Regions from separate parts of the Lysobacter sp. GQ73 genome, predicted to be linked through region 1. Evidence: riboswitches for the same ligand, from Rfam matches in the RefSeq annotation. Region 1 holds a riboswitch; each other region holds the start of a gene.
The links. A riboswitch is a leader RNA that binds a small molecule or an ion and turns the genes downstream of it on or off. The one in region 1 is predicted to bind cobalamin.
Positions count from the first base shown of each region.

Region 1 (7,485 bases):
CAGCGGCAGCACCGCGGACGAGGCGACGGGAAGAGAGTGGGACATTTCAAGCTCCGGACGGCGTAGGGACGGCGACTGCGGCGACGATCAACGGTGAGCGCTCGGCTGCGAGACCGACGGCCGGGCGATGCGCGCGATCGCGGCGTGCGCGACGAGCGCCACCGCGATGTAACTCATGGTGGTGCGTACGAACAGCGGACCCCAGCGCCAGGCCCGGCTCAGATACTCGGCGAGGTTCGGCTCGGCGTAGCGGCCGCCGAGCCAGTAGAAGGCGCCGTTGGAAATCAGGAACGAGACACTGGCGGCGCCGAAGGCCACGCCGAAGGCCCGGGCGAATCCGCGCCAGCCGGCCGGCATCCGCGGCGCATACCAGCGCGCGGCGTACCACAGCACTGCGTAGGCCAGCAGCAGGAAGGCATACGAGGGCGTCACGCAGTAATGGTCGAAGAAATTCAGGCCGCGCCCGGTAATTGCGAGATAGTCGATGGCGACCGCGGCGAGCAGGAACACCGCAAAGCCCAGGTGGCGGCGCAGATACAGGCCGCCGAGAAAGAACACCGCCATCGAGGCGTCGGGCAGATGCAGCAGGTCGCCGAAGTGATGGAAGCGCGTGGCGATCATCGCCATCAGCAACAGACAGGACACGCTCAATTGGATGGGGCCGGGCAAGTTTTTCATCGCGACTCTCGATAGGCGCCGGCAACCCGGGGGCCGCCGGCGAAGCCCGCGACGCGGGCCGAGGCTGCTGATCCGTCAGCGGGAAGGCCGGTAACGCAAGCTCAACAGATAATTGCGCCCGGGCTGGTTGTAGAACGCGGCGGTTTCGTACCGCCGGTCGAATACGTTGTTCGCGGCCAGCTGCAGGCTCCAGGCCGGGTTGAAGGCGTAGCCCAGGCGCAGATCGGCGAGCGCGTAGCCGGCGAGGCGGCGGGTATTGGCCAGGTCATCGTAGCGATCGCCCGCGGCGTAGACGCTGGCGCCGAACGACCAGGCGCCGTCGCCGACCGCGAAGCGGCGGTCGGCATCGATGCGAGCGCTCTGCCGGGCACGCCGCGGCAGCAGCTTGTCGCGGCTGGCGCCGCGGCTGTCGTTGCGCGGGTCCAGCCAGGTCGCGCTGGCGCGCAGATCCCAGTCGGCCAATCGGGCGTCGAACGCCGCTTCCAGGCCGCGGATGCGTGCACGGTCGACGTTGCCGGGCAAACCAGTCGAGGCGTCGTACGCGATCAGGTCGTCGATGTCGCTCTCGTAGGCGTTGAGCGACCACACGTGCTGGCGGCGCGCGCCGTGGGTGCCGCGCAGGCCGATCTCGACGCTGCGCGAGGTCTCCGGCGCCAGGCCGGCATTGCCGTAGCCGGGGTAGTACAACTCGTTGAAGGTCGGCGCCTTGAACGCGGTGCCGTAGCTCGCGGTCAAACGCAGCGCCTCGCTGAAGTTCCAGCCCCACAACAGACTGCCGGTGGTCTCGCCGCCGAACTGGCTGTCGTCGTCGCGGCGCAGGCTGGCCTGCAGCGCATGCGCACCGAAACTCTGCTGCCACTGGCCGAAGGCGCCGCGCAGGATGCGGGCGTCGCGGGCATAACGGGTGTTGCTGTCGATGCGGTCGCGCTGCCAGTCGAAGCCGAGCGTGAGCAGGCCGATGCCGATGCCGATGTCGCCCTGCACCGAGCCGAGCTGGCGGCGGGTCTCGAAGGTGCTGGAGTACTTGCCGTTTTTGTAGGTGTCGCTGAGGTCTTCGCTGCGTCCGGCGCTGGCGCTGAGGTTGAAGCGGTCGCTGGGCCGGTAGCGCAACCTGGCTCCGGCGACCTGTTGCACGCCGTCGGCCTCGTTGTTCTGGCTGCCGTCGTACTGGTTATGGTTTTCGGCGCGCAGCAGCCGCGCTTCGGCGTCCCACTGCTCGTTGAAGCGATAACCGCCCTGCAAGGTCAGCGAATCGCTGCGATAGCCGTCGCGGTCCGGCGAGTTCGTGAAACATCCGGCGCCGCCCGGTGAGGGCTTGCCGCGGCAGGCGTTGATGCCGTCGGTATCTTCGTGCGCGGCATGGATCGAGTACCAGCCGCGCTCGCCCTTGCCGGCGACGCCTGCGCTGCCGCGGTGGGTGGCGTAACTGCCGATCGTGGCGCTGAAGCTCGGCACGAACGCACCCTGCGGGCGCCGGGTGAAGATCTGGATGACGCCGCCGATGGCCTCGGAGCCGTACAGACTGGAGAACGGGCCGCGCACGATCTCGACCCGCTCGATCTGCTCGACCGGAATGTCCTGCAGCGAGGCGCCGCCGCTGGTCGCCGAACCGATCTTGACGCCGTCGATCAGCACCAGCACATGGTCGGATTCGCTGCCGCGCAGGAACAACGAAGTCGCCTTGCCGGGGCCGCCGTTGTTCGCGAAGGATGCGCCCGGCGTGCCGCGCAACAGCTCCGGCAACGACCCCGGCTGCAGACGTTCGATCTGGGCGCGGTCGATCACGGTCACCGCGGCGAGCGTGGCGTCCTGGGTCTGGGCGGTGCGGGTCGCGGTGACCACGACCTGGTCGAGATCGACCGCGGGCGCGGCCGGCGCCGAAGCGGCGAATGCGCAGCCGGCGAGCACGAAAGCGCTGCGCGCAGGAAAGCGCGCAAGGCGCGGGGATACGGAAAAACGGAACGTCACGGTCGGCTCTCCATGGCCGCGCCTCACCCGCGCGGCCTAGATCAGGTCGTGACAGGCAGACGGCAGAACGGAGACGGCGCGCGCGCCGATGCCCCGGACACGGCCCTCCGCCTGTCGGTTCGCGCTCCGGGCCGGTCTCCGGGCTTGCGAGCGGAGTCGGCCCGAGATCGGACCGGTCTCCCGTACCGCGCCTTCCCGTGTCGGAACACAGTGGCGTCGAGCGGTACGTGTACTCGCTTACCGTTGCGGGGGCAGCTCCGGATTGACCGACCTGGCGAACGCCAGAAGCGGGGACCGGATTCCCGTTTCAATCGCCGACTGTGTCGGCGATCACCTTGAGCGCGCGCATCTTAGCAGTGATGCGCGGCGAGGACGCCACCGGGTGAGTGCGAGCGCGCTGGCGATCCCGGTGTCGCGGCCAAGCGCTCCGCGCAAGGCCCGGCCCGGGATCGTCATCCCCGCGAAGGCGGGGATCCACGGCTCCATCGCGGCGTCAATCCGAAGTCTGTGATAGCCGCTTCGCGGGATGGCTTAGGCGAGGGCACAAAATCCGTTCCGCGCCCAGCACAACGGCCGCTGGCCCTCCCTGGCCCCTCAAACAGTGTGCTTTACCACTTTTTTACTACTTGCGTTATGCAAGATTTGGCCGCTTTATTGACCGGTTGTTAGGTTCGTGTTAAATCCGGATGACATCGCTGTCATCCCCACCAAGGAGTCGTCATGCCCGTCCGCCGCACCTTCGCCGGTTCACGTCACCCTCTGGCCCTCGGCCTCCTGGTAGCGCTCGCCGCGCCGGTCCACGCGCAGGACGCGCCGCAAAGCGACCCCAAGACCCTGGACCAGGTCATCGTCACCGGCACCCGCGTCTCCGACCGCACCGTCGCCGAGTCCACCGCGCCGATCGACATCATCACCCCGGAAACCCTGGAGGCCACCGGCACCGTCGAGCTGGCCACCGCGCTGTCGCGCGCCCTGCCCTCGCTGAACTTCCCGCGCCCGGCCATCACCGACGGCACCGACGCGGTGCGTCCGGCGCAGCTGCGCGGCCTGGCCCCCGACCAGGTGCTGGTGCTGGTCAACGGCAAGCGCCGCCACACCACCGCGCTGATCAACCTCAACGGCAGCCAGGGACGCGGCTCCTCGCCGGTCGACCTCAACGCGATTCCGATCGCCGCGATCGAACGGGTCGAAGTGCTGCGCGACGGCGCCTCGGCCCAATACGGTTCCGACGCGATCGCCGGCGTCATCAACGTCGTGCTCAAGGGCAGCGGCACCGGCGGCAGCATCGCCGCGCGCTACGGCCAGTACAGCGCCGGCGACGGCAAGCAATACCAGTTGTCCGGCGACACCGGCATCAAGCTCGGCGAAAACGGCTGGCTGCACTTGGCCGCGCAGGGCGGGCATCAGGATCAGACCAATCGCGCACGCCCGTTCCAGGGCCGCGTCGAACAGCGCTACGGCGATCCCGAAATCGACCAGGGCGCGTTCTCCTACAACGGCGAGTACAGCCCGACCGAATACCTGAGCTTCTATTCGTTCGGCAGCTACAGCGAACGCGACGTGCTGTCGAACGGCTACTTCCGTTTCGCCGGCGACCCGCGCAACATCCCGTCGATCTATCCGAACGGCTTCCTGCCGCAGATCCACAACGTCAGCAAGGACCGCGCCGCGGTGTTCGGCCTGCGCAGCGAAACCGCCGGCGGCACCCAGATCGACCTGAGCTACAACTACGGCCACAACGGCCTGACCTTCGACATCGAAAACACGCTCAACCGCAGCCTCGGCCCGACCTCGCCGACCCAGTTCTACGCCGGCGCGCTGGAAGTCACCCAACACGTGCTCAACCTGGACTTCACCAAGTCGGTCGACTTCGGCTGGCAGTACCCGGTGACCTTCGCCTGGGGCGCGGAATGGCGCGGCGAGGAGTTCTCCGAACGCGCCGGCGAGCCGCTGTCCTACGCCAACGGCGGCATCGCCGCGCCGAACGGCCAGATCATCCCGGGCGCGCAGGTGTTCTCCGGTTTCCGCGCCAGCGACGCCGGCGACTTCGACCGCCACAGCTATTCGGTCTATATCGACGCCGAAGCCGACCTGACCGACAAGTTCTCCCTGGGCGCCGCCGCGCGTTACGAGAGCTACAGCGATTTCGGCGAAACCACCTCGGGCAAGCTGTCCGGCCGCTACGCCTTCACCGACCAGGTCGCGCTGCGCGCCACCGTCTCGACCGGCTTTCGCGCGCCGTCGCTGCAGCAGCAGTTCTTCCAGTCGATCGCCACCAACTTCATCAGCGGCATTCCGTACGAAATCGGCACCTTCCGCGTCGACAACCCGGCCGCCGTCGCCCTGGGCTCGGAAGCGCTGAAGGCGGAGGAATCGACCAACTACAGTCTGGGCCTGGTGCTGCAGCCGGCCGATCAGCTTTACATCACCATCGATGCCTACAACATCCAGGTGAAGGACCGAATCCTGCTGTCGGAAAACCTGACCAGTACCGCGGTGCGCAACTATCTCAACGCCAACGGCTATCCCGGCATCGGCGGCGGCCGCTATTTCACCAACGCCGTCGACACCGACACCAAGGGCATCGACATCATCGCCACCTACGGTTGGGACCTCGGCTCGGGCAAGTTCAACCTCACCGCCGGCTACAACTACTCCAAGACCGAGATCGACACGATCGCGCCGAACCCGCCGCGCCTGGCGGCGATCGACCCGGCCGCGGTGCGCATCGGCCGCACCGAGATCGGCCGCATCACCAAGGGCGCGCCGCGCGACAAGTTCTTCCTCGCCGGCGACTGGAAGACCGGCAACTGGAACTTCACCGCCACCGCCACCCGCTACGGCGAGTTCACCGAACTGCACGCGACCGACCCGCGCCAGGACCAGACCTTCGGCGACGAATGGACCCTGGATCTGGCCGCGACCTATCGCCTCGACAACTGGGACTTCACCATCGGCGGCGACAACGTGCTCGACGCCTACCCCGACGAATCCAAGCTGGTGCGCGGCACCCGCAACTACCTGCCCTACAACACCGCCTCCCCGTTCGGCTTCAACGGCGCCTTCGGCTACGTCAAGGTCGGTTATAAGTGGTAAGGCGTAGCGGCATGCAATTGCAGTGATGCGTTGATTCGATTTGCTCTGGCTTTGCGGCTTTGCCGGTCGAATGAAGACCCGGAGGGCGGCCCGCAGGGATGCGGGCCGCGCGCAAGCAGGCCATGGATGGCCTGTCTGGAGCATCCTTGCGCCGGCATCGATCGTGCGGGCTGGTGCCCTTGCAGGGAAGGCCTTTTCTTTGGTTAGCCTTCTTTTGGGCCACGGGACGCGCAGAGTCCACAACGCCTTTGCCGTCGACCGAAGGAGTGCATCGCCGCGAGGGTCAAGCGTCGCAACCTGCCACAGCGCAGTCGCGACTTGCGTCGCTCCTACCCTAGCGAAAACGCGCCGCTTCGATGAATGACGTCGGCCTTGACGCTTCTGCGCGTCCCGCGGTCGCGACTTACGTCGCTCCTACAGGGTAGAGCGCTCATCTTAAAAGCGGCACACACGACGACGGCCCGGACCATCCAGCCCGTCGTTTTCGTCGAACCCGGTACATTCCCCCCATCGACGAATCCGCTATAAAGAGGGCCTCGCCGCTGCGGGCGCCAGCGAACGGCGCGGCCCAGCGGCCCCGCCGCGAATGCCCGAGGTGCCCGCCATGCGCTCGACCGTTGCGCTGTTGCTGTCCCTGGCGGTTTCGAATGCCGTCGCCGCGCCCGCCAAGCGCGAACAGATCATGCTGCTGCAAGGCAAACCCGCCGGCCAGCAGACCGTCGAAACCACCCGCGACGGCGGCACCCGCGTCGAGTATCAATACAGCGACCGCGGCCGCGGGGATCATCTCAAGACCGAATGGACCCTCGACGCCTCCGGCATTCCGATCGAGTACAAGGGCAGCGGCCACAACTACCTGAAAGTGCCGGTCGATGAGACCTTCAGCCTGCGCGACGGCAAAGCGCGCTGGAAGAACGACAGCGAGCAAGGCGAGAAAACCCTGACCGCGCCGGCGTTCTTCCTGCCGCTCAACGCCACTCCGGAAATCCAGGGCGTGCTGGTGCGCGCCTTGCTGAAAGCGCCCGAACGCAAGCTCGCCCTGCTGCCGGCCGGCGAAGCGCGGCTCGACGCCGCCGGTACGCTCGACGTGCCCACGGCCAAGGGGCCGGCCACCTTGTCGCTGTATCGCGTGTCCGGGCTGGACTACACGCCGGGCTCGGTCTGGCTGGACGCCGAGGGCCATACCGCGGCGCTGATCATGGCCTCGGGCTGGGTCTCGATTCTCTCGCCCGAGTACAAGGATTCGCTGGCCAAGCTGATCGAATTCCAGGAACGCGCTGGCGCCGACTGGTCGCTGAAGCTCGCGAGCGAACTGACTCACACTCCGAAAGGGCCCCTGCTGATCCGCAGCGCGCGGCTGTACGACCCGCGCGACCTGTCGGTGACGCCTAACACCAGCGTCCTGGTCCAAGGCGAGCGCATCGTCCGCGTTGGTGCCGACGCGGCGCTCAAGCCGCCGGCCAACGCGGAGATCCTCGATGCCGGCGGCCGCTTCCTGATGCCCGGCCTGTGGGACGTGCACAAGCATTACGGCGATGCCGACGGCCCGATGGACATCGCCAACGGCGTCACCAGCAGCCGCGACGTCGCCAACAACACCGACGCCTTCCTGGACAAGGTCAAGCGATTCGACGCCGGCACCGAGATCGGCCCGCGCGTGCTCGCCGCCGGCTTCATCGACGGCCCCGGTCCTTACGCCGGCCCGACCAAGATGCTGGTCGACACGCCCGAGGAAGCGATCAA
Region 1 covers NZ_JCAXEE010000004.1:110,111-117,595, reverse strand. Annotated here, with positions in the region: gene AC6CH2_RS13110 (hypothetical protein) at 1-45, opposite strand, end outside; gene AC6CH2_RS13105 (hypothetical protein) at 88-678, opposite strand; gene btuB (TonB-dependent vitamin B12 receptor) at 754-2,646, opposite strand; cobalamin riboswitch at 2,759-2,999, opposite strand; gene AC6CH2_RS13095 (TonB-dependent receptor plug domain-containing protein) at 3,367-5,742, shown strand; gene AC6CH2_RS13090 (amidohydrolase family protein) at 6,347-7,485, shown strand, end outside.

Region 2 (7,485 bases), on a different contig from region 1:
CCGACGGCGAGGCCGGCAATGCGAACCACGGCAAGGCGACGCGCTGCGGCGCGCGCGCCAGCGGTTGTTCGGGCGCGAACACCGCGGCCGGCACCGGCGTGCCGCTGCCGTCGAGCACATCGAGGTCGCGCAGCTGCGGGCTCTGCGCCTGCCGATAGACGTGCTCGTCGAGCACTACGCGATAAGCGCCGCCGTCGTCGCGGCTGAGGTTCAAGGGCCACTGCCGCGCGTAGTCCTCGCGCGGCCCGGCCCAGGCCAACAACGGCACCATCGCGAGCAAGCAGGCGCTGCGGCGGAAGCTGGAAATAGTGCTCATGCCTGGGCCTCGCGAGTGTCGTGCGGACCGCGGTCGGGATGGCGGTCGTCGCGCGGCGGCGCTGGCGCAGCGGGCGGCGCCGGGGCGAAATAGCCGACCAGGGTGCACAGCAGGCCGTAGGCGATGAACGATGCGATGCCGAGCAGGTTGCCGAGATGGCCGCGATCGACCAACACCAACTTGGCCAGCACCACCGCCATCAACAGCGCACCGGCCAGCCACAGGCCGCGCTGGCCGCGGCGCGAGCCGGCGATCCAGCCGGCCACGCCGAGCACGCTCCAGACCACGGTCAGGCTGGTCTGCACCAGGCTGGTCGAGAACATCGACGGCGACCAGTCCACCCCGCCCCAGTGATGCGCGCTGCGCAGCACTTCGACCGTGATCAGGGCGAAGCCGGCGGCGGCGAGCAAGGGCACGCGGCGGCGGCGCAATTCCTCGCCGACCAGCGGCGACGCCAGCCACGCGCCCAACACGGTAAGCACCGCCCACTGCATCAAGCCGAGCGGATTGAGCAAGGGCAGCCACATCAGCGGACGCGGATTGGCCGGGGTGGCGAGGGTGAAGCCGATCGCCAGCGCCAGCGCGATCGCGAACGAGGCCAGCAATGGGGCGCGCCAGCCGGTGAAGCGCTGCGGCAGGGGCTGTGCGACCAGGCCCGGGCGCCACAGCAATGTCGCCGCCATGGCGAGTATCGGCAGCAACAAGGCCGCGACGCTCCAGCCGGTACCGAGCACGGGAACGCTGTCGCGCAGCCACAGGGTCGACACACGCAGCAGACTCACGCCGATCACCAGCGCCCATGCCCAGCACCAGCCGGAATGGCCCAGGCCGAGCTCGCCGCCGGCGCGTTCGCGCAGGCCGGTCAGATTGCGCCAGCCGAACACGGCGTACAGCGCCCAGGCCAGCCAGCCGAACCCGGCCAGCGGATAGTCGTGCAGGCCGGTCTGCACGAACAACAACGGCAGTGCCGACAGCAGCGCGAACATCGCGGTCAGCGACAGGGCTTTCCAGGCGTGGCGGCGGAACACCTCGGCGGCGATCCAGCCGCTGGCGGCGGTCAGCATCAGCACCGCATCGGCGCTGTGACGGTCGGGAACGAAGTCGGCGATCTCGCTGCCGGCCGCACCGAGCCACCAGGCCAGGCCCCACAGGTAATACGGCAGCGCCGGCCCGGGGCTGTCGCTGCGGCGGTAGCTCCAGGCGCTGGCGAAGCCGGCGACGGCGATCAGCAGGGCGCCGGCGAAGCTGGCATTGAGCAGCGGCGCTTGCGCGTCCCAGACCGCGTCGCTGGCGCCGATGACGAAGGCGAACGCGGCCGCGCCCTGCAACAGAAAGCCGACCATCTGCGGCAAGCGACGCTGCTGGCGCAAGCCCAGCCAGACCATCGCCGCGCCTTCGAGCGCGAACACGCAGGCGGTGGCTTCGGCGGCGAGCGCGAGCGGAATCGCCAGGGTCGCGAAGCCCACCGCGAGCAAGGCATACGGCGTCGACAACTCGAGGAAGCGCGAGTCGCGACGCAGCCACCAGGCCAGCGCCGCATACAGCGCGCCCAGGCCCAGCGCGCAGAACGCCAACGGCATGCGGTCGCCTTCGAGCAGGCCGGCCTGCAGGGTGAAAGCGACCAGCGGCGTGCCGAACACCAGGCAGCCGTCGATCAGGTCGCGGTGCCCGGCCGGACGCTTGCGCGCATACAGCACCGGGATCAACAGATAGAAGCCGAAGAACAGCAGCAGGAAGGGTTCGGTGGTCGAGAAGTGCTCGGGGCGATACTTGAGCACGCCCCACAAGGTGCCGATGCCCCAGGTGAAGACGAAACCGAGCAGATTGAGCACCCGCCACGGCCGCCACCAGGCGATCGCGAAGATGCCGGCATTGAGCACGGCGTAATAACCGAACAGGGCGACGTGGTTGCCGGAACCGGTCGACAGCCAGATCGGCGCGAGGAAACCGGCGAGGATCGCGAACACCGCCAGCGCCATCGCGTTCTGCTTGACCGCCAGCACGCCGGCGCCGGCCACCAGCACCACGCTGATCGCGAACGCCGCGCCCGCCGGCATCAACTGGTAGAGCTTGAAGGCGGCGAACACCACCAACAGCAGCACGCCGATCGCGCCGCCCTGCAAGCTCAGGGCGAAACTGCGCTTGCGTTCGCGCTGGCGCCAACCGAACACCAGCCCGGCCATCGCCGCCAGCGCGACGCCGGCCAGGCGAAGCTCGATCGGCAGATGCAGCCAGCCCTGGTCGGTCGCGTACTTCAACAGCGCCGCGACGCCGGCGAACAACACCAGCATGCCGACCTTGACCGGCACGTTGCCCTCGGTGAACCAGCGACGCAGCCAACGCGCGGCGACGGTGAACACGTCCGGCGGCGGCGGTGCGGCCGGCGCGCGCCGAGCCGCGGGCGCGGCGCGCGCAGCGGCCGGAGGTGCGGCGGCGGTGGCGTCGTGCGGGATCGGCGGCGGCAGGTTGGCCGGCGGCGGCGTGGGCGCCGAAACCGGCGGAACGGTTCCGGGCGAAGTGACGGCGGGGGGCTGAGTGACGCTGGGTGGAGCCGTCGGAGGTGGCGCAGTGGCGGGAGCCACCGGCCGCGGCGGACGCACTGCCTGCGGCGGTGGCGCTTCGCGCGCGATCCGCTCGGCCAGGGTTTCGTCGCCGCGGTGGTCGAACCTCGCCTCGCTCAGGGACTCGGCCTGCTCCGCCACGCGCTGCTCGAGCCGGGACAGCCGCGCCCTGAGCCCGGCGATTTGCGCCAGCGCCACGATGAGCAGGATCGGCACCAACACCACCGCCAGAATCAACAAACCGATCAGTGCTTCCATCACCCGTCCCTGTTCCATGTGCCGTGCGCTTGGTCACGAACGTTACACCAAGCCGCAAGCCTTGAAGGACAAGGCTTCACGCATTCTATACACAGCTTGTTCACCACATATCGCGTTGACGGAATCGGGAAACCACACTATGTTGTGCCTGTCGGTGCCGATCGCGAGATCGGCTCAATAGGGAAGCCGGTAAGGACGCAGCCGTTGCGACGTCCAAAGCCGGCGCTGCCCCGCAGCGGTATGGGAAACGAACGCTACCTAGCACTGGGCGCGCCTCGCGCCTGGGAAGCGGTAGCCAGTAGGAGACGCGAGGCGTCGTGTCCCGAGCCCGAAGACCTGCCGACAGCCGCGCGCTGCACACCGCGCGGTACCGGCCCAGGAGTCTTCGGGGGAAGACGGCCGGTGTCGCAGCACGATGGCTCCGCCGTCGTGCTCGTTCCGTTGCGGCGCCGCCACGCGCGCCGAGACGGGACGCGCCCGTCTCGGGCCGCGCGACACCTCGCCTGCAAGCTCCCGAGTTCCGCGCCCGCGGGGGCATGGCCGTGCCATCCGACGACGCCGCCGCGCGGCCGGTCGTCGATGGCGCGTCCGCGTTCTCCGCGCGTCGCCCTTCGCGGGAAGGTCGGCGGCCCGTGCATCCACGCCCCGGAGTTACGCCATGACCACGCTCGCACCCGAATCGTCCGCCGCCTCCCCCGCCGCCGGCACCGCAACCAAACCCGCCCGCGACCCGCAAGCCGACGCCGGCTTCGCGTTGACCCCGCCCGCGGCCAACCTGACCATGAGCGTGACCAAGCGCAACGGCCGCCGCGAGCCGGTCGACCTCAACAAGATCGTGCGCGCGGTGACCCGCAGCGGCGAAAACCTGTACGCGGTCGACCCGATGCGCGTGGCCACCCGCACCATTTCCGGCCTCTACGACGGCGCGACCACGCGCGAGCTCGACGAGCTGTCGATCCGCACCGCCGCCCTGCTGACCGCCGAAGAACCCGAATACGGCCGTCTCGCCGCGCGCCTGCTCGCCGGCGTGATCGAGAAGGAAGTCGCCGGCATCGAGATCCATGCGTTCTCGCAGTCGATCCAGCGCGGCTACGATCTGGGCCTGATCAACCAGCGCCTGCTCGACTTCGTCCAGGCCAACGCACGCAAGCTCAACGACGCGATCGACCGCAACCTAGACGCGAAGTTCGACTACTTCGGCCTGCGCACCCTGTACGACCGCTACCTGCTGCGCCACCCGACCGCGCGCACCGTCATCGAAACCCCGCAACAGTTCTTCCTGCGCATCGCCTGCGCGCTAAGCGAGGACGTCGGCGATGCGCTCGCCCTGTACCGGCGCATGGCCCAGCTCGACTACATCCCCAGCTCGCCGACTCTGTTCAACGCCGGCACCACCCACGAGCAGTTGTCGAGCTGCTTCCTGCTCGACTCGCCCGAGGATTCGCTGGAAGCCATCTACAAGCGCTACATGGACGTGGCCAAGCTCAGCAAGTTCAGCGGCGGCATCGGCCTGAGCTATACCCGCATCCGTTCGCGCGGCTCGCTGATCCGTTCCACCAACGGCCTCAGCAACGGCATCGTGCCCTGGCTGAAGACCCTCGACGCCTCGGTCGCCGCGGTCAACCAGGGCGGCAAGCGCAAGGGCGCGGCCTGCGTCTACCTGGAGCCGTGGCATGCCGACGTCAAGGAATTCCTCGAGCTGCGCGACAACACCGGCGACGAGGCGCGCCGCACCCATAACCTCAACCTGGCCAACTGGATTCCGGACGAATTCATGCGCCGGGTCGAAGCCGACGCCGACTGGTCGCTGTTCGACCCGTCCAAAGTGCCGCAGCTGACCGACCTGTGGGGCGAGGCCTTCGACCGCGCCTACCACGCCGCCGAAGCGGCCGGCCTGGCGGTCAAGAAGGTCAAGGCGCGCGACATCTACGGCCGGATGATGCGCACCCTGGCGCAAACCGGCAACGGCTGGATGAATTTCAAGGACAAGTCCAACCGCGCCTCCAACCAGACCCTGCGCGACGGCAACGTCATCCACCTGTCCAACCTGTGCACCGAGATTCTCGAGGTCACCTCGCAGGACGAAACCGCGGTCTGCAACCTGGGCTCGATCAACCTCTCGCACCACGTCGAGATGTACGAGGACCCCAGCGCCAATAAGGGCGTAGGCGCGTTCGATTTCGACAAGCTCGCCGAAACCGTGCGCCTGGCCGTGCGCCAGCTCGACCGCGTCATCGACCTCAACTTCTATCCGATCGAGACCGCGCGCCGCGCCAATCTCAAGTGGCGCCCGGTCGGCCTGGGCTCGATGGGCCTGCAGGACGTGTTCTTCAAGCTGCGCCTGCCGTTCGATTCGGAGCCGGCGCGCAAGCTCGCCCAGGAAATCGCCGAGGCGATCTATTTCCACGCCCTGTCGGCGTCGAACGAGCTGGCGATGGAACACGGCAAGCACCCGTCCTTCGACGACACCCGCGCCTCCGTCGGCGAGCTGCAGTTCGAAGCCTGGGGCGTGACCCCGTCGCAGCCCGAGCGCTGGGACGCGCTGCGCAAGCGCATCGCCGAGCACGGCCTGCGCAATTCGCTGCTGATCGCGATCGCGCCGACCGCGACCATCGCCTCGATCGCCGGCTGCTACGAGTGCATCGAGCCGCAGGTGTCGAACCTGTTCAAGCGCGAGACCCTGTCCGGCGACTTCCTGGTGGTCAACAAGTACCTGGTCGAGGAGCTCAAGAAGCTCGGCCTGTGGACCGCCGAGATGCGCGACCGGATCAAGATGGCCGAAGGTTCGATCCAGTCGGTGACCGAAGTGCCGGAGGCTTTGCGCCAGGTCTACCGCACCGCCTGGGAATTGCCGATGCGCTCGCTGATCGACATGGCCGCCGAGCGCGGCGCGTATATCGACCAAAGCCAGTCGCTCAATCTGTTCATCGAGAGCCCCAACATCGGCCAGCTCAGCTCGATGTACATGTACGCATGGAAGAAGGGCCTGAAGACCACTTACTACCTGCGCTCGCGCCCGGCCACCAAGATCGCCAAGACCACGGTCAGCGCGCCGGCGACGCCGAAGCCGGAACTCGCGCCGGTGGAGTTCACCCCCAGCGAAGCGATCGCGTGCTCGCTGGAAAATCCCGAGTCCTGCGAAGCCTGTCAGTAAACCGCACGTCCCCCTGCAGGAGCGGCGTAAGCCGCGACCGCGACATCGCGCATACGGCGCAAGCCTGTAACTCCGCAGTCGCGGCTCACGCCGCTCCTACAGGGGCTGCATTAAGGAAACACCCATGTCCACCGATTCAACACGCCTGCTGCTCGATCCCGGCTTCGACCTCACCCTTCGGCCGATGCGCTATCCGCACTTCTACGAGATGTACCGCGATGCGATCCGCAACACCTGGACCGTCGAGGAAGTCGATTTCTCCCAGGACGTCAACGATCTCAAGCACAAGTTCGGTCCGGCCGAGCGCCACCTGATCGAACGTCTGGTCGCGTTCTTCGCCACCGGCGACAGCATCGTCTCGAACAACCTGGTGCTGAACCTGTACCAGCATATCAACGCGCCGGAAGCGCGCATGTACCTGTCGCGGCAGTTGTACGAGGAAGCGCTGCACGTGCAGTTCTACCTGACCCTGCTCGACACCTATCTGCCCGACCCGAACGAGCGCGCCAAGGCGTTCGACGCGGTCGAGAACATCCCCTCGATCCGCGCCAAGGCCGAGTTCTGTTTCCGCTGGATCGATTCGATCCAGGGCCTGCAGCGCATCGAAACCCGCGAGCAGCGCCGCCAGTTCCTGCTCAACCTGATCTGCTTCGCCGGCTGCATCGAAGGCCTGTTCTTCTTCGCCGCCTTCGCCTACGTCTACTACCTTCGTTCGCGCGGCCTGCTCAACGGCCTGGCCTCGGGCACCAACTGGGTGTTCCGCGACGAGAGCTGCCATATGGCGTTCGCGTTCGAGGTCATCCGCACCGCGCGCGAGGAAGAGCCCGACCTGTTCGACGCCGACTTGCGCGCGCAGGTGGTGAAGATGTTCGAGGAAGCGGTCGAGTGCGAGTACCAGTTCGCCCGCGACGTGCTGTCCGGCGGCGTCGTCGGCCTGTCGCTCAAGGACATGCGCCAGTACCTGGAGTACTGCGCCGACCAGCGCATGGCCCAGCTCGGCATGCCCAAGCATTTCGGCTCGACCAACCCCTTCGCCTTCATGGACCTGCAGGACGTGCAGGAAGTGACCAACTTCTTCGAGCGCCGCGTCTCGGCCTACCAGGTCGGCGTGCAGGGCGAGGTCGCCTTCGATGAAGCGTTTTGAAGCAGGAACGAGTGCGAAGAACTCGTTCCTCTTGAATCTGCACCGGTTCCCT
Region 2 covers NZ_JCAXEE010000003.1:86,033-93,517, reverse strand. Annotated here, with positions in the region: gene AC6CH2_RS10300 (DUF3999 domain-containing protein) at 1-316, opposite strand, end outside; gene AC6CH2_RS10295 (DUF2339 domain-containing protein) at 313-3,135, opposite strand; cobalamin riboswitch at 3,271-3,493, shown strand; gene AC6CH2_RS10290 (ribonucleoside-diphosphate reductase subunit alpha) at 3,917-6,289, shown strand; gene AC6CH2_RS10285 (ribonucleotide-diphosphate reductase subunit beta) at 6,414-7,433, shown strand.
Region 2: another riboswitch for cobalamin. It lies ahead of AC6CH2_RS10290 (ribonucleoside-diphosphate reductase subunit alpha); the one in region 1 lies ahead of btuB (TonB-dependent vitamin B12 receptor).

Region 3 (7,485 bases), on a different contig from region 1:
TAGGCCAGACCGAACACGGTCGGGTCGATGGTGGCCTTGCCGATCTTCTGGTCGTTCAGCTCGACGTCGGTCTGGATGTCGATCCAGCGTGCATCCACCCGGATCGAGCTGCGCTCGGTCAGGATGAAGTCGACGCCGACATGAGCCGCCACGCCGACCGAGTCGTCCAGCTTGAGGCGGGTGCCGCGCAGCGCGCCGGTGGTCTTCTCGCTGAAGAAGGTGGTGTAGTTGACGCCCAGGCCGACGAAGGGCGAGACCACGCCGCGGCTGTTCCAGTGGTATTGCAGGGAGAAGGTCGGCGGCAGGTGCTTGGTCGTGCCGACCTTGCCGACGCCCTTGATATCGATGTCGTGCTTGAACGGCGTGGCGGCGAGCACCTCGATGCCGAGGTTGTCGCGGATGAAGTATTCGAAGGTGATGGTGGGCTGGACGTTGTCGCCGATTTCCAGCTCGGCCGCTCCGCCCAGCACGCTGCCGTTGTCGGACTTCGGATTGACCTGGTGGGCGCCGATGCCCAGGGTGAAGTTGCCGGTCTGCTGGGCGAGCGCCGGCTGAGCCGCGCAGGCCAGGGTGGCGGCGAAGATGCCGCCGATCAGTCGCTGATTCATTCCTTGAGTCCCCTGTGAGGTCGTGGAGAGACCGAAGTCTGCAGGTTTGCTGAACAGGAGTCTGTCCGCACCGCACTCTAAATACGCCGCAGAAAGGCAAACCTAGACCTGCGTTCCAGTCTTGTCGCTGCGTGGCGTACGGCCGGCAATCCGGGCTGCGCGGAGCCCCCGGGGGACGCCGCCGAGCCGCCGCTGCCGGCGCCCGCCGCCGCCATGCGGTCGCCTGCGCCTGGCAGGGGCCGAACAGGCCGGCGCAGCCGGCGCACAGGGCGCCGGACTGCGACCCCGCGCCCGCCTTGCTAGAATGGGAGTTTCCCCACTTGACCCGCCCGGGCGGCTGCAGGAGTTACCTCAATGACGATCAAGGTAGGCATCAACGGCTTCGGCCGCATCGGACGCAACGTCCTGCGCGCGGCCGTGCAGAATTTCGGCGACGACATCGAGATCGTGGCCATCAACGATCTGCTCGAGCCCGACTACCTGGCCTACATGCTGCAGTACGACTCGGTCCACGGCCGCTTCAAGGGCGAGGTCAAGGTCGAAGGCAACACCCTGATCGTCAACGGCAAGCAGATCCGCCTGACCCAGGAACGCGACCCGGCCAACCTCAAGTGGGACGAGGTCGGCGCCGAGGTGGTGATCGAATCGACCGGCCTGTTCCTCGACAAGGCCACCGCGCAGAAGCATCTCGACGCGGGCGCCAAGAAGGTCGTGCTGTCGGCGCCGTCGAAGGACGAGACGCCGATGTTCGTCTACGGCGTCAACGACAAGACCTACAAGGGCGAGGCCATCGTCTCCAACGCCTCGTGCACGACCAACTGCCTGGCCCCGCTGGCCAAGGTGCTCAACGACAAGTGGGGCATCAAGCGCGGCCTGATGACCACCGTGCACGCCGCCACCGCGACCCAGAAGACCGTCGACGGCCCGAGCAACAAGGACTGGCGCGGCGGCCGCGGCATCCTGGAGAACATCATCCCGTCGAGCACCGGCGCGGCCAAGGCGGTCGGCGTGGTGATCCCGGAGCTCAACAAGAAGCTCACCGGCATGTCGTTCCGCGTGCCGACCTCGGACGTGTCGGTGGTCGACCTGACCGTGGAACTGGTCAAGGACGCGACCTACGCCGAGATCTGCGCGGAAATGAAGGCGCAGAGCGAAGGCGCGCTGAAGGGCGTGCTGGGCTACACCGAAGACAAGGTCGTGGCGACCGATTTCCGCGGCGACGCGCGCACCTCGATCTTCGACGCCGAAGCCGGCATCGCCCTGGACGGCACCTTCGTCAAGCTGGTCAGCTGGTACGACAACGAATGGGGTTACTCGAACAAGTGCCTCGAAATGGTCAAGGTCGTCGCCGGCAAGTAAGCGGCGGTTTCCCGATCGACGAAGAAGCCCCGCGATCGCGGGGCTTTTTTGTTGGGGCCCGTTGCCTCGTCAGCCCACTGCCGGGCAGGCCCTGTAGGCGTGAACGCCCTGCTCGGTCGCGTGTCCTTCTCGGCCTCAGGCAAACCCCCGGATCTCCGTCCCGGGGTCCATCTGGCCCGGGCGAACGCGCGGCTCAGTCGACCTCGACGGCGACCCGCTCGCGCAGTCCGCGTGCCGACTGCACCATCGCGCGCAAGGCCGAGCGCACCTCCGGCCAGCCGCGGGTCTTCAGCCCGCAATCCGGGTTGACCCACAGCTGCGCCGGGTCGAGCACATCGAGCGCCTTGTCGAGCAGATCGCGCATCTCGGTCTCGCTGGGCACGCGCGGCGAATGAATGTCGTAGACGCCCGGGCCGATGCCGTTCGGATAGCGGTAGCGCACGAACGCATCCAGCAGCTCCATGCGCGAGCGCGAGGTCTCGATCGAAATCACGTCGGCGTCCAGCGCGGCCACCGCCTCGATGATGTCGTTGAACTCGGCGTAGCACATGTGGGTGTGGATCTGGGTCGCATCGCCGACGCCGCTGGCGGCGAGGCGGAAGCTCTCGCCGGCCCAGGCCAGGTAGGCCGGCCAATCGGCGCGGCGCAACGGCAGGCCTTCGCGCAACGCCGGTTCGTCGATCTGGACGATGGCGATGCCGGCCGCTTCCAGGTCCAGCACTTCCTGGCGCAGCGCCAGGGCGATCTGCCGGCAGCTGTCGGCGCGCGGCTGGTCGTCGCGGACGAACGACCACTGCAGGATCGTCACCGGCCCGGTCAGCATGCCTTTCACCGGTCGCTCGGTTTGCGCCTGCGCATATCGGGTCCAGTCGACGGTCATCGGCCGCGGCCGGACCACGTCGCCGAACAGCACCGGCGGCTTGACGCAGCGCGAGCCGTAGCTCTGCACCCAGCCGTGGGCGGTGAAGGCGAAGCCCTCGAGTTGCTCGCCGAAGTACTCGACCATGTCGTTGCGTTCGAACTCGCCGTGCACCAGCACGTCGATGCCCAGGGCCTCCTGCTCGCGCAGGCAGAGCCGGGTTTCGTTCTCGAGGAAGCTGCGGTAGGCCGCGTCGTCGATCTTGCCGGCCTTGTGCTCGGCGCGCGCGCGCCGCACTTCGGCGGTTTGAGGGAACGAGCCGATGGTGGTGGTCGGGAACAGCGGCAGGCCGAGGCGTCGCGCCTGCACCTGCGCGCGCTGCGGGTAGGGCGAAGCGCGCCGGGTCATCGCCGGTTCGACCGCGGCCAGGCGCTTGCGCACCTCGGCATTGCGCAGCAGCGGCGAGGCCAAGCGCGCGGCGCGCGCGCTGGCGGCGGTGGCGAGGTCGCGGTTGGCGTCGGCGCTGCCGGCGAGCGCATCGGCGAGCAGGCGCAGTTCCTCGATCTTCTGCCGCGCATAGGCCATCCAGTGGCGCAGCGGCGCCGGCAGCTTGCGCTCGAGCTCCAGGTCGGTCGGCACGTGCAGCAGCGAGCACGACGGCGCCAGCCATCGCGCGCGGTCGCCGGCGCGGCGGGCGAGGCTCAGCGCGGCATCGAGGTCGGCGCGCCAGATGTTGCGGCCGTCGACCACGCCGAGGCTGAGCACGCGATCGTCCGGCAGCAGCGGCAGCACGCTTTCCAACTGCTGCGGCGCGCGCACCAGGTCGACGTGCAAGCCCTGCACCGGCAGGCGCGCGGCGAGCGCGGCATTGTCGCCGAGGCCGCCGAAGTAGGGGGTCAGCAGCCGCTTCGGCGCGTCGGCATCGGCCAGCGCGGCGTAGGCGCGGCGGTAGGCATCGCGATCGGCGTCGTCGAGATCGAGTACCAGCGCCGGCTCATCGAGCTGCACCCACTCGGCGCCGGCGGCCTTGAGCCTGGCCAGCAGCTCGGCATAGGCCGGCAGCAGGACATCGAGCAGCTCGCGCGGGTCGCCGCCGTCGCTGCGCTTGCCGAGCTTGAGGAACGACACCGGGCCGAGCAGGACCGGCCGCGCCTCGATGCCGAGCGCGCGCGCCTGCGCCAGCTCGGCCAGCGGCTTGTCGCCGCGCAGGGCGAAGCGTTGGCCGGGCTCGAACCGCGGCACCAGATAGTGGTAGTTGGTGTCGAACCACTTGGTCATCTCGAGCGCGCGCAGGTCGCGGCGGCCGTCCTGCAGGCCGCGGGCGAGGGCGAAATAGCCGCCGAGGGGGTTCTCGTCGTAGACCTCGCGGTACGGCGCGGGGATCGCGTCGAACAGCACGGCGGTGTCGAGGACGTGGTCGTAGAGGGAAAAATCGTTGCACGGCACGACGTCTGCGCCGGCTTGCCGGGCGAGGCGCCAGTGGCGTTCGCGCAGGTCGTGGGCGGTGTGGTGCAGCGCCTGGGCCGGCGTGTCGCCCTTCCAGAACGATTCCAGGGCCAGCTTGAGTTCGCGCCGCGCGCCTATGCGCGGGAAGCCGAGATGGGTGACGCTGATCATGATGAGTACCTGCGATGCGTGGGCATGACGCAGGGCAACGAAGGAGACCACGGCTGCGCCGCCCGACGCTCGCGCGCCCGGCCTCGCCGCAACCTTGGTGTCGACCTTCGCCCCCGCGGGCGAACCGGCGCGCACGACGCGGCCCGCGCCGGGGCCGGCCCGGACGCAGCGCCGGCGCCTCGCGGGCCGGAGTCGGACGGAAGGCGTGCCTTCCGGTCATGGCAGGTCTTCGGGCTTGGGGCACGGAGCACGAGGCGCCTCCTACTGTCCGTCGCTTCCCGGGATCGCTCCCAGTGTCTGACGAAGTTCGTTCCCTATACCGCTGCGGGGCAGCTCCGGAATTGGACTGGCGTCCGTACCGGATTCCCTCTAACCGCCGCCGGCGCGAACCGGTGGCGATTTGTCGCATCGCTTCATCTGCATGAAGCGATGTTCACCATCACGCCGCCAAGCTACGCAGCGCGCCGGACGAAGTCAATCGCCACGATCGCGATGCGTGGACCCGGTTTGCGATTTGTGGCCGCTGCCGCCGGCGTCGCCGCGGACGGTGATCCCCCGGCTGCCGTTCATGCGTCGCCGACGATGATGGGCACGTCGACGACCGTGAATGCCGTGACCTCCTGCCGTTGAGCTTCGCGGGCGCCGGGGCTAACGTTCGAGGTGCGGCGACGATGCGCGGCGCGGGACCAGGACGGCCCGCGCGATCCCGAATCCGATGGGTGGACCATGCTTTTCAGAAGGACGTTTGCGCTGACCTTGTGCCTGCTCGGACTGGCGGCTTGCGGGAGGGATTCCGCCGCGCCGCCGCCGGCGGCCGCCGAGCCGGTCACCATGGGCAGCCAGAACGAATCGCCGAAGGTCGCCGCCGCGGCCGCGCCGAGCGAGACCGACATCCTGCAGGGCACGTACTGGCCGCCGGCCAGGCTCGACGGCGGCGTGGCCAGGATCAGCTGCGAATACGACTACCCGCGCTTCGGCGACGGCAAAGCGCTGACCTCGCTCGACTTCTTCAGCCTGGTCGACGCGCTGTCGCCGTGCCGGTCCAGCGGCGTGGTGCGCCTGCATTACCAGGGCAAGATCGGCGCCGGCTTCACCGCGCTGGTGCAGCGCGTCGCCGCGATGGCCACGCGCATGGAAATCCAGACCCGGATCCTCGACATCGACTCCAGCGGCGGCCATGTCGAGGAAGCGATCCGCGCCGGCGACTCGATCGCCGAGTCGGGCTGGGCGATCTGGGTGCGCGAGGAATCGGTCTGTCATAGCGCCTGCGTGCTGGTGCTGGCCGCCGGCGATACCCGCTCGATCGAGGGCAAGGTCGGCATCCACCGGCTGATGCGCGACCGCTCGACCGCGACCTCGCGCGCCGAACTCAGCCGCGAGCTCAAGGCGATCAACCAGCAGGTGCGCGACTACCTGGAGCGCAACGGCGTCGCCACCGGCGTCGCCGACCTGATGATGACGATCGCCAACCGCGACCTGCGCGTGCTTACCGAAAACGAGTTGAAACAATTCGGCCTCGACGGCACCAACGCCGCCCAGGACGACCTCGACCGCATCCGCCTGACCCGCAAGTGCGGCGAGAACTTCGTCCGCCGCCGCGAAGCCTTCCGCCGCGATTTCGACGCCCAGTGCATGGCCACCGGCAAGAATTTCGCTTCCATGCCGGAGTGCGCGAAGGCCTTGCAGCAGCAGTTCGGGTTCCCCGACCAGACCTGTCCCTCCGACAGCCCGGCCGACCTGTACGCCCGCGACCTGCGGCGCCTGCCGCTGCCCGGCGACGAGGCGGCCGGCGGCGACGCGCCGGCCACCGCGGGCGCGTCGAAGAAGCGTTCCGACAAGAGCGCCCAATAACCGCGTCGATCGAGGAGACGACCGCAACGGTGTCGCAGCGAGACCGAGCGCGAACACATCAAGACCAGCGACCCGGTCGACCCGAACCGGCAGCTCGGCGTGGACACCCAGCGCACCCGCGGCGCCGAACTCGGCTTCGCCGCCTCGTTGCTGCAGCGGCGCCCGGACCTGTACGCCGGCTATGCGTATCTCGACGGCGAGATCAGCAAGTCCAACAACGTCGCCAACGGCGTTTCCTTGCAAGGGCGCACCTCGGCGTTGACGCCGCGCCACAGCGCCTCGGTCTATGCCGAGTACCTGCTCGGACGCGGCATCAGCGTCGGCGGCCTGGTCCAGCACGTATCGATGCAGTACGCGGCACCGACCAATCTGAGCGTGCTGCCGGCGTTCACCCGCTTCGACTTCAATCTGCGCTATCGCAGCGGTCCCTGGGATTGGCGCCTGCGCCTGGAGAACGCGTTCGACCAGCGCTATTTCAGCTCCGCCCACGGTTCGGTCGACGGCTTCAACGCGCCGGGCGCGCCGCGCACGCTGAGCCTGACGGCCGATTACCGCTTCTGATTGCCGAATCGGCGCCGCGGCCGGCTTCGGCCGCGGCGCCGGCGACTCACCAGCGGCGTTCGATCCGCGCACCGCCGAACATCACTTGTCGGATGCCGGGCAGGGCCAGGAAATCGTGCGGAAACCCGAGCGGAACCACGCTGGCCTCGTCGAGGCGGCGCGATTGCGCGTCGTCGAACTCGACCTCGAGCGCGCCGAGATTCTCCTGCAGCTGCGCCAGGGTGCGCGCGCCGATCACCGGCGCCACGCCGCCGGGCCGGCGCAACAGCCACGCCAGGGCGACCTGCGCCGCCGGCCGTTCCAGCTCGGCCGCGACCGCCTTGACCGTTTCGGCGATGTCCAGCGCGCGCTCGGTCAACGCGCCGTTGCCGATCGCCACCGCGCGACGGCCTTCGGCGTTGCCGGCATCGAGGTCTGCGCGCGTGTACTTGCCGGTCAGCACGCCCGAGGCCAACGGCGACCAGGCGGTGACGCCGAGGCCGAGCTCGGCCGCCATCGGCAGCAGTTCGCGCTCGCTGTCGCGCTGGGCCAGGCTGTACTCGGTCTGCAGGGCGACCAGCGGCGACCAGCCGCGCAGCTCGGCCAGGGTCTGCATGCGCGCGGCCTGCCAGGCCGGCAGGTCCGACACGC
Region 3 covers NZ_JCAXEE010000003.1:77,368-84,852, forward strand. Annotated here, with positions in the region: gene AC6CH2_RS10245 (OmpW/AlkL family protein) at 1-608, opposite strand, end outside; gene gap (type I glyceraldehyde-3-phosphate dehydrogenase) at 963-1,967, shown strand; gene metE (5-methyltetrahydropteroyltriglutamate--homocysteine S-methyltransferase) at 2,161-4,443, opposite strand; cobalamin riboswitch at 4,647-4,852, opposite strand; gene AC6CH2_RS10260 (hypothetical protein) at 4,873-5,073, shown strand; gene AC6CH2_RS10265 (COG3904 family protein) at 5,170-6,294, shown strand; gene AC6CH2_RS10270 (TonB-dependent receptor domain-containing protein) at 6,394-6,855, shown strand; gene AC6CH2_RS10275 (aldo/keto reductase) at 6,902-7,485, opposite strand, start outside.
Region 3: another riboswitch for cobalamin. It lies ahead of metE (5-methyltetrahydropteroyltriglutamate--homocysteine S-methyltransferase); the one in region 1 lies ahead of btuB (TonB-dependent vitamin B12 receptor).

Region 4 (7,485 bases), on a different contig from region 1:
TCGCGCGCCCTGCTCAACACCTCGCCCGAGCCGGTCAGCAACTGGACCGCCTCGGTCACCGAAGACGCCGCCGTGCTCGGCGGCCTCGCCCTGGTGTTCGCCTACCCCTGGGTCACCCTGGCCATCGTGGTGCTGATCAGCCTGCTGGTCGGGACGGCGCTGTGGTGGATCTGGCGGAAGCTCTTCCGGCGTAAGCCTAGAGAGCTAGGAACGAGTTGAAAGAAGTGAGGAGTGAGGAGCCAGGGCAAGTGCGCCAACGCGGCTCCTCCATGATCGCCCATAGAAAAAGCCGCCGGCGCGAGCCGGCGGCTTGGTTTTTCTGGCTGGCGGCGCGCGTTGCGCGGCTGGCTGGATACCTGCTTGGACGGTGAAGCGGCAGCGAACGCCTTTACTAGTTCCTCGTACCTCTTCACTCGTCGCTTAGACGCGGGAACGAGTAACTGACAACGCGATGACCCGCCGGAGCAAGGAACGCTCGTACTCGTTCCTCTCAACTCGTTACTAAGCGTCCTCGATCTTGGTCAGCAGATAGTTCTGCTCGCCGAGGCGCTCGATCAGGGCGAGCTGGGTCTCGATCCAGTCGACGTGTTCTTCCTCCGAATCGAGAATGTCGGCGAACAGCTTGCGGCTGACGTAGTCGCTGACCGTCTCGCAGTACTTGATCGCTTCGCGCAGCAGTGGGATCGCTTCGAGTTCGAGAGCGAGGTCGCAGGCCAGCAGTTCGCGCGGGTTTTCGCCGATGCGCAGCTTGCCCAGCGCCTGGAAGTTCGGCAGGCCGTCGAGGAACAGAATGCGGTCCGACAACTTGTCGGCATGCTTCATCTCGTCGATCGACTCGTGGTACTCGTGTTCGGCCAGTTCTTTCAGGCCCCAGTTCTTCAGCATCTTGGCGTGCAGGAAGTACTGGTTGATCGCGGTCAGCTCGTTATAGAGCGCCTTGTTGAGATATTCGATGACCTTGGGATCGCCTTTCATGGCCGTGCTCCGACGTTGCAATGGGCGGCACTGTAGCCCTTTCGCGAACGCCATGACGGAACGCGAATCGTGCGCAACGGGAGTCGAGAATCACTGTCATTGAGCGGCGCCGGCGGGCGCTCGCGGCGAGAGTCCGCATCGCGGGACGCGACAGGAACGGACAGGTCCAGGCCGGCGCCGGGCGGCGCGGCGACAGCGGATCGGGGGTGTGGAAGAAGACCGGAGACTGGTCCGGATCCGGGCCCTGAAGGCCGGAGGCGATGCGGCTCAGGCGGCTTGCTGCAGCACGTCCAGCGGCAGGTCGCGCACGTTGCGGGCCTGTTCGAGCAGCGAGGTGGCCAGCTCCAGGCAACTGCCGCAATTGGCGCCGGCGCCGGTGCGCATGGTCAGCTCGGGCACGCTGCGGCAACCGGCTTCGGCGGCCTGGCGAATGTCGCGGTCGGTGACTCCGTTGCAGATGCAGACGTACACGGGCGTGGGCTGTCGGTCATGCAGCCAAATGGCTGCAGGGCCATTCCGCCATGGATGCGAATGATTGTCAATTAACAGCAACCAACCAGCCGCCGAGGCACCGTCCGGAACCGGGCGGGCGAGCCTGGGGCCGGCTTGGGGCCGGCTTCGGGCGGCCCGTTCGCCAAGTGAGTCCACAGGCCACGGGCGGGGCGGCCGGCTCGGCCGCTACGCCCGGTCCGGCGAGCTCAGCTGCCCGATTCCGAGCCGCTGCCCCGGGCCGGGTTGCCGGGCCCGCCGCAGGTCCGCGAACGCGGATGTTGGCAGCCCGACAGATAGGCCTCGTGCGCACGGGCGTCCGGGCCGGGCGCGGGCACCGCCTGCTGGCCGGCGACCAGGCGCGCGAACGGGGCCAGGTGGCGCAGCGCACTGGCATAAACGCCGCGCTTGAACACCACGACGTGCTCGACCGGGTACCAGAAATCGACCCAGCGCCAGTGATCGAACTCGGGCTTGTCGGTCAGGTCCAGGCGCAGGTCCGACTCCTCGCCGGTCAGGCGCAGCAGGAACCAGACCTGTTTCTGACCGATGCAGACCAGGCGGTCGTTGCGGCGGATCGCCCGGCGCGGCAGGCGATAGCGCAGCCAGCCCGGGGTGGCGCCGAGCACTTCGACATGCTGCGGGAGCAGACCGGTTTCTTCGCGCAACTCGCGATACATCGCCTCGAGCGGCGTCTCGTCGGTGTTCATCCCGCCCTGCGGGAATTGCCAGCCATCGCGATGCACGCGGCGAGCCCAGAACAAGCGGCCGTCCGGGTGCATCAACACGATGCCGACATTAGGCCTGTAGCCGTCCGGATCGATCACGATGCGGACTCCAAATTCACTGTGTCCGACTCTGCCACGGGGTGGCCGGGACGACAAGTCGGGCAAACAAGTCGCTCGCGATGCGCTCGGACGATTGACAAGAGCCCGTCCGGCATGAAGAATTCGCGGTTCCCCGTGGCTATGTAGCTCAGCCGGTTAGAGCACAGCACTCATAATGCTGGGGTCGGTGGTTCGAGTCCACCCATAGCCACCATAGAATCGCCGCGCAGCAAGACCCGGGCCCGCCAGCGCAGCGGGCTTTTTCGTATCCGTCGCCAGGATGCGCGCCGGCCAGGATTCCAGATCGCCTCGCTCCAGATCACGCGCCACGCCGTGCCCTTCGCGCGACGCGCCACCGCCCGACCCGGTACCGCACTATGACCGCTGTGAACATCTTCAAGGTCTTCACCCTCGAAGCCGCCCACCGCCTGCCGAACGTGCCGGAAGGCCACAAATGCGCGCGTTTGCACGGGCATTCGTTCCGGATCGAGGTGCACCTGAGCGGCGAACTCGGCGAGCACAGCGGCTGGGTGATGGACTACGCCGACGTCAAGAAGGCGTTCCAGCCGACCTACGACCGGCTCGACCACCACTACCTCAACGACATCCCCGGCCTGGAAAACCCGACCAGCGAACGTCTCGCGGTGTGGATCTGGGACCAGCTCAAGCCGGTGTTGCCGCTGTTGAGCGAAATCGTGGTCCACGAGACCTGCACCGCGGGCTGCCGCTACCGCGGCTGAGCCCCCGGGGGCGGTCCCGCCCTACGCCGTCTGCCCTCGCGCCGGCGCCTTGTCAGGCGCCGGCAACGCCGTGGTCATGGCCTCGATTTAGGCTTTTGCCTGAACGGCTGCTTGGGCGCTAACTACCTGAACAGGAAGGCTTTCTGAACGGTTTAAGACCGCTCATCGGCTCGATGTTGCATCGCAACAAAAGCTCGCCTATGCTGCACCGCACAATCCAGTCGTTCTCCGTCTGGACCTTATCAGGAGCTCAGCCATGTACCAGCAATTCAACGAACAGTTCGCCGCCGCTACGCGCCAGTTCGCGGACACGGCCGCTCAGGTCAACCGTCTGGCCCTCGACAATGCCGAGGCCGTGTTCGGCCTGCAGGTCGCCGCCATCGAAGACCGCGTTAACGCCACCTTCGCTTTCTTCGGTGAAGCCGCCGAAGCCCGCGATCTGGAAGCCTTCAAGACCCTGTGGCCGAAGGGCGCGCAGATCGCTCGCGAAAATGTCGAGCGCGTCGTCAGCACCGGCCAGGAAGCGTTCGGCCGCACGCTGAAGACCAACGAAGCGATCGCCGAGCTGGCCAAGTCGCAGATCGAAACCGCTGCCAAGGCCACCCAGGCCAACGTCGAGAAGGCCGCCACGGCCGCGGCGAAGGCGACGGCTCCGGCGGCCGCCGCGACCAAGTAAGCGCACCCTCTCTCTCTCCGGCCGTCACGGCGGATACGAAAAACCCGGCAGCTTCGGCTGCCGGGTTTTTTGTTGGCTGCGCTTTTGTTGGGCTAGCTCGTGTTAGCCGCGATCCGGCGGCCGCGCGGAAGCGCCGGCGCGAGACCGGCTGGCGGCGCTAGAAGCGCGGCTGCAAGCGCCCGGCCAGGGCCTGCGGATCGGGAGAGGCGACATACGGCAGGCGCCCCCAGCACGGCACCGGCAAACGCCGGCACAGGATCTCGAAGTTCTCGTCGGCGCACGCCATCCGCGGGTCGATGTCGTTGGCGATCCAGCCGACCAGGCGCGCGCCGTCGGCCTGGATCGCGCGCGCGCTCAGCCGCGCGTGGTTGATCGCCCCCAGGCGCAGGCCGACCACCAGCACCACCGGCAGGTCCAGCGCGCGCACCAGATCGATCTGGTCGAGCGTGGCGCTGACCGGCGCGGCCCAACCGCCGACGCCTTCGACCACCACCGTGTCCGATTGCGCCGACAAGCGCGTATGCGCGGCGAGGATGGCCGCCAGCGCGATCTCGACGCCGGCCTGCGCGGCGGCGAGTTCCGGCGCCAGCGGCTGCGGCAGGGCGTAGGGATTGACGTCGTCGTAAGGCGGCATCGGCGCGCTGGCCGCCTGCAGCAGCAGGGCGTCCTCGTTGCGCCAGCCTTCCGGCGTGCGTTCGCAACCGCTCGCCACCGGCTTCATGCCGACCGCGCGCAGGCCGCGCGCGCGCAAGGCGTGCAGCAGGCTCGCGCTGGCCACCGACTTGCCGATGCCGGTGTCGGTGCCGGTGACGAATACGCCGCGAGCGAACCGCGCGGGCACGGTTGCGTCCGTTGGTCGGGAGGCGGCCTGCACCGGGGGCTGGGTGTGACTCATCTCGCGCTTTTTCCTGGGGCCTGGAGTCCGCCATGGTAGTGGCGGCGGACGCCGCTGTTACACTCCGATGATGTTCACAACCTCCGCACTTTCGGGCGACAAGCCCGAGCAATACGCGCAGCTGGTCGCCCAGGCGCGCGGCCTGCTCGACGGCGAACGCGACCGCATCGCCAACGCCGCCAATCTGTCGGCGCTGGTCAGCCATGCCCTGCCGGACCTCAACTGGGTCGGCTTCTATTTCTACGACGGCGAAGAACTCGTGGTCGGCCCGTTCCAGGGCCTGCCGGCCTGCGTGCGCATTCCGCTCGACAAGGGCGTGTGCGGCGCGGCCGCCTCGAGCCGCCAGACCCAGCGCGTCGCCGACGTGCACGCCTTCCCCGGCCACATCGCCTGCGATGCGGCCTCGCGTTCGGAAGTGGTGGTGCCGCTGGTGCATGGCGATGCCCTGATCGGCGTGTTCGATCTCGACAGCCCGGTTCCGGACCGTTTCGATGCCGACGACCAGGCCGGCCTGGAAGCGCTGGCGCGCGTGTACGTGGAGGCGCTGGCATGACCGCGGCCAAGATGCGCAACATCGGTCCCAAGAGCGCGGCCTGGCTGCGCCAGGTGGGCCTGCGCACCCACGAGGACATCTCGGCGATCGGCACGGTCGAGGCCTTCATGCGGGTCAAGCGCGCCGGCTTCAAGCCGACCCTCAACCTGTTGTACGCGATCGAAGGCGCGTTGCTCGACTGCCATTGGCAGGAGATCAGCGATGCGCGCCGGCAGGAGCTGATCCAGGCCGCCGAAGCGGCGACCGCGCTGCTGCCGCCGCCGCGCAACAAGCCGGCCGCCGCGCCGGTGCACACCACGATGCATGTCGAAGAACGCCACGACCCGTTCGAAGGCGGCGCCCGCCTCGGCGATGGCGACGACCGCGACAGCCGGGACAACGAAGGCGACGACGACCGCCCCGGCGGCCGCGACGAAGACGACGGGCGCGACTGAACCCGTCGCCGCCGCTCGCGGGCGCCCCGCCCGCCCCGGCGTTTTGGCTCCGGGCGCCGGCTTCGCGTAGACTGCGCACCGCTTCGAGGTGACCCGTCGGCTGGCTTGATCGACGGGTTGAAACGGGAAGCCGGTGACGCGCCCTCTCCTGCGGGAGGATCGGCGCCAGTCCGGCACTGCCCCCGCAACGGTAAGCAAGACAGATCGCGGCCACCGCCACTGTGCTCGGCACGGGAAGGCGCCGCCATCGGGAGTCCGGCCCTGCGCCGCTCCGCTTGCGAGTCCGGAGACCGGCCTCGAGGCGCCACAGGTTGCGATGCGGAGGGCGTCGCGGCGGCTGCTATCCGGCTGTCTCCACGGCCCGCTGCCTCCTCGCAACCGCCTTCCGCCGTCGTCGTCGCGCGCCCCTGGCGCGCGCGCTGGAGCTGTCCCCATGTCCGCCCGCACCCCCCATGTCCTGTACGCCACGCGCGCACTGAAGCTGTCCTTCGCCATCGCCGCTGCGCTCTCGCTGTCCCCCGCCGCGCTCGCCGCTCCGGCCGGCGCAGCCACCGACCTCGACGAAGTGATCGTCACCGCCAACCGCACCGCGGTCAGCGTCAACGACGCCTTGACCCCGGTCGAAGTGCTCGACCGCGAGACCATCGAACGCAGCCAGGCGCGCGACCTCAACGACCTGCTGCGCGGCCGCGCCGGCATCACCCTGTCCAACCAGGGCGGCGCCGGCAAGCTCACCACCCTGTTCCTGCGCGGCAGCGAGTCCGACCACGTGCTCGTGCTGGTCGACGGCATCCGCGTCGGCTCGCCGACCTCGGGCCTGACCGCGCTGCAGGACTTGCCGCTGGAATTGATCGACCGGATCGAAATCGTACGCGGCCCGCGCTCGAGCCTGTACGGCGCCGACGCCATCGGCGGCGTGATCCAGGTGTTCACCCGCCGCGAGAAGCAGGGCTTCGCGCCGCGCGTGCGCTTCGGCGGCGGCAGCAACGACAGCCTCGAATTCGGCACCGGCTTCGGCGGCCGCAGCGACCGCGGCTGGTTCGGCGCCGACTACAGTTTCCGCAAGACCCAGGGCATCAATGCCTGCCGCGGCGCCGGCTTCCCGGTGTTCGCCGGCTGCTTCACCGACGAGCCCGACCGCGACGGCTACGAAAGCCACGCCCTGTCCTTGCGCGGCGGCCTCGAGTTCAACGAGCGCTGGAGCCTGGAAGGCCAGGCGCTGCGCGCCGAGGGCGAGAACGATTACGACGGCAGCTTCGTCAACCGCTCCGAGACCGTGCAGCAGGTGATCGGCGGCAAGCTGCAGTGGCGCCCGTCGGAAACGGTCCACCTGCAGTTGCTGGCCGGCCGCAACCTCGACAGCTCGGATAATTTCCTCGGCGAGGTGCCGATGGGGTTCTTCAAGACCGACCGCGACAGCGCCAGCCTGCAAGTCGATTTCAATCTCTTCGACGGCCACGTGCTGACCGCCGGTTTCGATTGGCTGCGCGACCGCGTCGACAGCGACACCGTGTACGACGAAAGCGAGCGCGACAACAAGGCCGGCTTCGTCCAGTACCAGGGCCGCTTCGGCGCGCAGTCGTTCGAGGCCAGCCTGCGCCGCGACGACAACGAGCAGTTCGGCGGCCACACGACCGGCGGCGCGGCCTGGGGCCTGAGCTTCGCCGAGCGCTGGCGCGTCACCGTCGGCTACGGCACCGCGTTCAAGGCGCCGACCTTCAACGAGCTGTATTACCCGTTCTTCGGCAACGCGGGCCTGCGTCCGGAAGAGTCCAAGACCTGGGAACTCGGCCTGGCCTACCGCGGCGAGCGTTTCAACGCCCGCATCGACGGCTTCGACACCCGCGCCGACGACCTGATCACCTACGACTCGTCGATCAACCTGCCCAACAACAT
Region 4 covers NZ_JCAXEE010000005.1:51,967-59,451, forward strand. Annotated here, with positions in the region: gene AC6CH2_RS15410 (DUF4126 domain-containing protein) at 1-219, shown strand, start outside; gene bfr (bacterioferritin) at 502-975, opposite strand; gene AC6CH2_RS15420 ((2Fe-2S)-binding protein) at 1,243-1,446, opposite strand; gene AC6CH2_RS15425 (RNA pyrophosphohydrolase) at 1,674-2,291, opposite strand; tRNA gene AC6CH2_RS15430 (tRNA-Met) at 2,429-2,505, shown strand; gene queD (6-carboxytetrahydropterin synthase QueD) at 2,678-3,031, shown strand; gene AC6CH2_RS15440 (phasin family protein) at 3,288-3,707, shown strand; gene bioD (dethiobiotin synthase) at 3,865-4,548, opposite strand; gene AC6CH2_RS15450 (GAF domain-containing protein) at 4,673-5,155, shown strand; gene AC6CH2_RS15455 (TfoX/Sxy family protein) at 5,152-5,589, shown strand; cobalamin riboswitch at 5,659-5,902, shown strand; gene btuB (TonB-dependent vitamin B12 receptor) at 6,023-7,485, shown strand, end outside.
Region 4: another riboswitch for cobalamin. It lies ahead of btuB (TonB-dependent vitamin B12 receptor); the one in region 1 lies ahead of btuB (TonB-dependent vitamin B12 receptor).